3 regions of the Mesorhizobium sp. B2-8-1 genome follow, and region 1 is predicted to be linked to each of the others. Evidence: predicted binding sites of a transcription regulator. Region 1 holds the regulator's gene; each other region holds the start of a gene.
What was found. Region 1 encodes PhoB, which activates phosphate uptake and scavenging genes when phosphate is short. Its sites were predicted from a motif close to TGTCATNNANCTGTCAT; they were not measured.

Region 1 (2,268 bases):
GCTTGGTGCTGAAGGGTGAACTGTTCACCGGCACCCATTCATCCGGAGGCGAGTTCGGCCACATGATCCATCGCCCCGGCGGGGCGCTCTGCCGCTGCGGGCGGCGCGGCTGCGTCGAGGCCTATGCCGGCAACTATGCCATCTGGCGCAACGCGAGGCAGCTTGGCGAGGACACCGAGCCCGTCGACGTCAGCGACGCCGACATGCGCACCCTGGCGGCCTCGGCGCGCGAAAAGGACGGGCCGGAGCGCGAAGCCTACCGCAAGGCCGGCGAGGCGCTGGGTTACGGCCTTGGCAGCCTGTTCGCGCTGATCGATCCGGCGCCGGTCGCCATGGTCGGCGTCAGCGCCGCCGCCTTCGACCTGATCGAGCCGGCTCTGCGCGAGGCCATTGCCCAGACCGCCGGCGGCCAGCACTCGAAATCGATTTCCTTCGACACCGAGCCGAACGAACTGCCACTGATCCGCGAGGGCTGCGCCATGCGCGCGCTGACCTTCGTCGACCAGGAGATTTTCGCGCCGGGGGCACAGGCGAAATCAGGCGTGGGCGAGAACGTTGCGTGACATATCCCTAGTCTTCGCGAATCGCATACCCCGCGCCCCGAATGGTGCGGATCACGTCAGGCATGCGGCCATTGTTGACCGCCTTGCGCAGCCGGCCGACATGCACGTCCACGGTGCGCTCGTCGATATAGATCGTTTCGCCCCAGACATTGTCGAGCAGTTGGCTGCGCGAGAACACGCGGCCGGGATGTCGCATCATGAATTCGAGCAGGCGGAACTCGGTCGGCCCGAGCCGGATCTCGCTTTTCTTGCGGTAGACCCGGTGCGATTCACGGTCGAGCACGATGTCGCCGACCTTGAGCACGCTGGACAGAACTTCGGGCTTGGCGCGGCGCAGCAGCGCCTTGACGCGTGCCATGAATTCCGGCGTTGAGAACGGCTTGACCAGATAGTCGTCGGCGCCGGTGGAGAGACCGCGCACCCGGTCGCTTTCCTCGCCGCGCGCCGTCAGCATGATGATCGGCAGCCGCTCGGTCTCGGGCCGCATCCGGAGACGGCGGCAGAGCTCGATGCCGGACACCGCCGGCACCATCCAGTCGAGCACAAGAAGGTCAGGGACATTCTCCTGCAAGCGGATCTCGGCTTCGTCGCCGCGCGTCACCACCTCTACCTGATAACCCTCCGATTCCAGATTGTAACGGAGCAGCACACCCAGCGGCTCCTCGTCCTCCACCACCATGATGCATGGCGCGATCATCGACTGGTCACCCCTGCCGTCAAGCCGCTGGCGCCGACATCGCCGTCTCGTCCTGCTTCGGGCGATTGGCGGGCAATTGCGTGCCGGTCAGCACATAATAGGCATTTTCGGCAATGTTGGTCACGTGATCGCCGATGCGCTCGAGATTCTTGGCGCAGAACAAAAGATGCGTGCAGGCGGTGATGTTGCGCGGATCCTCCATCATGTAGGTCAGCAGCTCGCGGAAGACCGACGTGTATTTGACGTCGATGCGTTCATCGTCGGCGCGCAGCTTCGCAAGTGCCGCGGCATCGCGCGCCGCATACTCCTCGATCACGCCTTGCACCTGGATCAGCACAAGCTGCGCCATGGCGTCGATGGAGTGCGACAGGTCGCGCGGCGTGGCGGCAAGGCCGACGGTGCCGACGCGCTTGGCGATGTTCTTGGCGAGATCGCCGATGCGTTCGAGATCGCCCGCCATGCGGATCGAGCCGACGACATGGCGCAGATCGTCCGCCATGGGCTGCCGCTTGGCGATCAGGGTGATGGCGCGGTCGTCGAGTTCGCGCTGGCGCGCGTCCATGATGGCGTCGTCGGAGACGACGCGCTGGGCGAGCGCGTTGTCGGAATTCAGGAGCGCCTTGGTCGCGCCGCCGACCATCGATGAGGCGAGATCGCCCATGTCGCGGATCAGCCTGCTGATCTGTCCGAGATCTTCGTCAAAGGCTGCGACTGTGTGTTCGGCCATGATCTTGGTCCTCGTATGCCTGGGATCAGCCGAAGCGGCCGGTGATATAGTCCTGCGTGCGCTTCTCGCGGGGCGACGTGAAGATCTTCTCGGTGCGGTCGAACTCGACCAGCTCGCCCAGATACATGAAGGCGGTCTGCTTCGACACGCGCGCCGCCTGCTGCATGTTGTGGGTGACGATGACGATCGTATAATCGGCCTGCAACTCGTCGATCAGCTCCTCGATCTTGGCGGTCGACAGCGGATCGAGCGCCGAGGCAGGCTCGTCGAGCAGGATGACC
Region 2 (2,268 bases), on a different contig from region 1:
GCGAACAAGTAGCGACGCCGCTTGCCACGCATGTCGTCATCAAGCGGACTTAGGAACTAGTTGTCTGCGACAGTGGGAATTGGCAACCCTTGGTGCAGATCCTTTCTCCCCGTCACTATACGGGGAGAAGGACAAACTCTCGTTCAATACTTCTCGGGCACGTAGAGCTCGCGCGGCAGCACCTGGCGCTCGTATTCGGGATTGAAGACCCGCTCGGGCAGCGTGATCTCCTCGTGCGGCACCTCTTCATAGGGAACCTGCTGCAAGAGGTGGTCGATGCAGTTCAGCCGGGCGCGCTTCTTGTCGTTGCCCTCGACGATGAACCAGGGCGCCTCCGGAATGTTGGTACGGGCGAAGGTCTCTTCCTTGGCCTTGGTGTACTGTTCCCAGCGCACCCGCGACTGCAGGTCCATCGGCGACAGCTTCCACTGCTTCATCGGATCGTGGATGCGCATCAGGAAGCGCATCTGTTGTTCCTCGTCGGTGATCGAGAACCAGTATTTGACCAGCGTGATGCCCGAACGGACCAGCATGCGCTCGAACTCCGGCACGTCACGGAAGAATTCCTCCACCTGATCGGGCCCAGCGAAACCCATCACCCGCTCGACGCCGGAACGGTTGTACCAGGAGCGGTCGAACAGAACGATCTCGCCGCCGGCCGGCAGGTGCGGCACATAACGCTGGAAATACCATTGCGACGTCTCTCGCTCGGTCGGTGCCGGAAGCGCCACGACGCGGCAGATCCGCGGGTTGAGCCGCTGGGTGATGCGCTTGATGACGCCGCCCTTGCCAGCCGAATCGCGGCCTTCGAAGATCACCACAAGCTTCTTCTTGTGGTAGGCGACCCAGGATTGCAGCTTGATCAGCTCGGATTGCAGCCCGATCAGGTCGCGAAAATACTGCATGCGGTCGATAGAAGGCGGATGCGCGTTCTTGTAGATCCTGGCGATCTCCAGCGACAGCGCCGGTTCCGACATCTCCAGTTCATAGTCCTCGTCGAGCGTGTCGGCGAGTTCGGCTTCCAGCCAGTCCCGGGCGCCGGACTTGGGTATGGATTCATTCATCGGTGTTCCTCCATCTGCAAGCTGCCGCCTCCGGCAACGACCGGGCGCACTGGTCGCGTCCTGACGGCGGCGCGCAACGCCCTGATCGACTGAGTATAGGCCGGCAATGACGGTTTTATTGCAGGGGCACGCCACGGCCGCTCATCGGTGTGCTGGGGCCGGAGGGCGACAAGCCGCACGGATTGTCCTACAAATCCAGCAACCTGATCGGGCCATTCTTCTCAATCGCGAGGACTGACATGGAATACCGCACTCTCGGCCGTTCCGGCCTGAAGGTTTCGGCGCTGACGATGGGCACCATGACCTTTGGCGGCGCCGGCCCGTTCGCGGCTGTGGGCAACAGCGATCTCGCCGAGGCGAAGCGCATGATCGATCTGTGCATTGATGCCGGCATCAATCTCATCGACACGGCCAATGTCTATTCGGACGGCCTGTCGGAGGAGATCATCGGCGAGGCACTCGGCGGCAAGCGCAGGAACGACGTGCTGATCGCCTCCAAGGCGCGCATGCGCATCGGCGACGGCCCCAATGACGAAGGCCTGTCGCGCCATCATTTGATCCGCGAATGCGAGAAAAGCCTTAAGCGGCTCAAGACCGACGTCATCGATATCTATTTCCTGCACGAATGGGACGGCGTGACGCCACTCGAAGAGACCATCGCCGCGCTCGACACGCTGGTCGGCCAGGGGAAGATCCGCTATATCGGCTGCTCCAACTATTCCGGCTGGCAGGTGATGAAGGCGCTCTCCATCAGTGACACCCGCCATCAGCCGCGCTTCGTCACCCAGCAGATCCACTACACGCTCGAAGCACGCGAAGCCGAATACGAGCTGCTGCCGATCTCGGTCGACCAGGGATTGGGCGTGCTGGTGTGGAGCCCACTGGCGGGAGGCCTGCTGTCGGGCAAGTATCACCGTGACAACCCGACCGCGCGCCAGGTCGCCGGCTGGTCCGAACCGCCAATCCGCGACGAGGACCGGCTGTGGCGGATCGTCGATGTGCTGGTCGAAATCGGTAAGGCCCGCGGTGTGTCCGCCGCACAGGTGGCGCTTGCCTGGCTGCTTGGCCGGCCGGCTATCAGCTCGCTTGTGATCGGCGGGCGCAACGAGGCCCAGTTCAGGGACAATATCGCGGCGGCCAGCCTGACGCTGGCCGGCGAGGAACGTGATCGCCTCGACGCGGTCAGCCGCCCGCCCCTGCTCTA
Region 3 (2,268 bases), on a different contig from region 1:
TCCCGACCGATCTCCGGCTTTCGGTCGCCAAGCTTTTGACGCCCGGCCCCGGCGGCGCGCGCGAGCAGTGGCGGGCGGGCGGCATCCTGGCGCAGTTCCTGCCGCAGGCCTCCGAGCGCATGCGCGTTCCTGACCTGCCCGGCGGGGATGGCGATCCGCGCGAGGAGATCCACGATCCCACAGACAATTCCTGGCAGGAATTACTGGCGCTGCTCGGCACCATCGAGCCGACCGAACTGATCGATCCGACCATCGGCGCAGAGCGGCTGCTCTATCGTCTGTTCCACGAGCATGGCGTCCGCGTCTTCGGCGGCGTTCCCGTCGCCGATCAGTGCTCATGCTCCCGCGACAAGATCCGCGGCATCCTCGAGGGCTTCTCCGCGCAGGAGATCAAGGACAGCACCGAGGACGGCGGCATCCACGTCGCTTGCGAGTTCTGTTCGACGCAATATGACTTCGACCCGGCGGAATTTACGACTCAGTAGGGTTCTTGTTTCTCCCCGTTCTACGGGGAGAAGGGGCCCAAGAGCGGATGAGGGGCGGCGCTGCCCCTCATTCCTGCCGGACATTTCTCGCCGTATAGTGACGGGGAGAACGACGCTGTCGCCGATTTCGCCTCGTCTAATTCACCGTCCGCCTTGTCCCCGGCAGGTCGAGTGAGAAGGCGGGGATGGCGATGTCGAATGTCTCGCCCCGCTCGTTGCGCATGGTGTAGTGACCGACCATGATCCCCGACGGGGTCGAGAGCGGACAGCCCGACGTGTATTGATAGCTGTCGCCGGGATTGAGTTCGGGCTGATCGCCGACCACGCCGGCACCTCGCACTTCCTCGACCCGGCCGGCGCCGTCGGTTATGTGCCAATAGCGCGACAACAGCTGCACGAATTCGTCGGACTGGTTGTCGATCGTTATCTGGTAGCCCCAGACATAGCGGTTTTCCGAAGGATCCGAGCGGTCCTCGAGATAGAACGGCCTGACCTGCACTTCGATGTTGCGCGTGACGGCGCGGTACATGAGCGGCTCCAAAACAAATCCGGTGTGGAACATTCGGCGCTCTTTGCGGTTCGATCAACCGTGCGCGTCCGAGTTGCTGTCCCTGAAGGGCAGGTGCCGACAAACAATGTCATTTGAGTGACACATGACAATGATGGTGTGCACCAGCAATGCCGGGCGACTCGGGCGCTCTGTCGAACTGTCGAAAACGGCCGCCAAGCGGGCCGGGTTTTCTGGAGTGACCGGATATCGATGGAACTCGCTCTCATAACCGGCTCGCTTTCGATCGCTCTTATCGCCTCAAATCTCGCCAGCATCCTGCTCGCCTGCTCGCGCCTGAAACGGCGCGCCGCCATCGCGCCGCCGGCCGGCAAGCCGCTGCCTGTCTCGATCGTCATCCCGGCGCGCGGCGTCGAGCCGTTTACCCATGAGACGCTTGAGCGCGCTTTCTCGCTCGACTGGCCGCGCTACGAACTGATCTTCTGTGTCGCCCATGCCGACGACCCCGCGGTCAAGCCGATCCGCGCCGCGATTGCCCGCTTTCCAGCCGTGCCGGCCCGCCTGCTCACCGGCGACGACCGCATCAGCGCCAACCCGAAACTGAACAACTGCGTCAAGGGCTGGGAGGCAGCGCGCCACGACTGGGTCATTCTCGCCGATTCCAACGTGCTGATGCCGAAAGACTACGTCCAGCACCTGATGGCGGCATGGCGGCGGGACACCGGCCTGGTTTGCTCGACGCCGATCGGTTCGCGGCCCGACGGCTTCTGGGCAGAAGTCGAATGCGCTTTCCTCAACACGCTGCAGGCGCGCTGGCAATATGCCGGCGAGGCGCTTGGCCTCGGCTTTGCCCAGGGCAAGAGCATGTTGTGGAACAAGCAGATGCTCGACGCCAATGGCGGCATCCGTGCGCTCGCCGCCGAGATCGCGGAGGATGCCGCGTCGACCAAACTGGTCAACAGGCTCGGCCTGCGCGTCAATCTCGTCGCTTCCCCCTTCGAGCAGCCGCTCGGGCAGCGCATGCCGGGCGATATCTGGTCGCGCCAGGCCCGCTGGGCGCGCCTGCGCCGCGTCACCTTTCCGCTCTTCTTCGCGCCCGAGATCCTGACCGGCGTGGCGGCTCCGCTCGTGCTGGCGCTGATCGCCGCGGCCAGCGCCGGCGTCAGCCTGCCCATGACAGCGCTTTGCGTGCTGGCGCTCGCCTACCTGCCGGAATGCATGCTCGCCTCGGCAAAGGGCTGGTATCTGTCGCCGCGCATCGTCACCGCGATGATC

Region 2: a site for PhoB is predicted at 1,171-1,187, ahead of ppk2 (polyphosphate kinase 2). Genes of this name have one in related genera too.
Region 3: a site for PhoB is predicted at 1,122-1,138, ahead of FJ428_RS20535 (ceramide glucosyltransferase). Genes of this name have one in related genera too.

Annotation. Positions count from the first base shown of each region.
Region 1 covers NZ_VFTX01000015.1:31,557-33,824, reverse strand. The annotation lists gene FJ428_RS28675 (ROK family protein) at 1-563, shown strand, start outside; gene phoB (phosphate regulon transcriptional regulator PhoB) at 571-1,260, opposite strand; gene phoU (phosphate signaling complex protein PhoU) at 1,280-1,987, opposite strand; gene pstB (phosphate ABC transporter ATP-binding protein PstB) at 2,013-2,268, opposite strand, start outside.
Region 2 covers NZ_VFTX01000012.1:176,170-178,437, reverse strand. The annotation lists gene FJ428_RS26575 (dihydrofolate reductase family protein) at 1-53, shown strand, start outside; gene ppk2 (polyphosphate kinase 2) at 144-1,064, opposite strand; gene FJ428_RS26565 (aldo/keto reductase) at 1,304-2,268, shown strand, end outside.
Region 3 covers NZ_VFTX01000008.1:81,054-83,321, reverse strand. The annotation lists gene FJ428_RS20545 (Hsp33 family molecular chaperone) at 1-485, shown strand, start outside; gene apaG (Co2+/Mg2+ efflux protein ApaG) at 622-1,014, opposite strand; gene FJ428_RS20535 (ceramide glucosyltransferase) at 1,246-2,268, shown strand, end outside.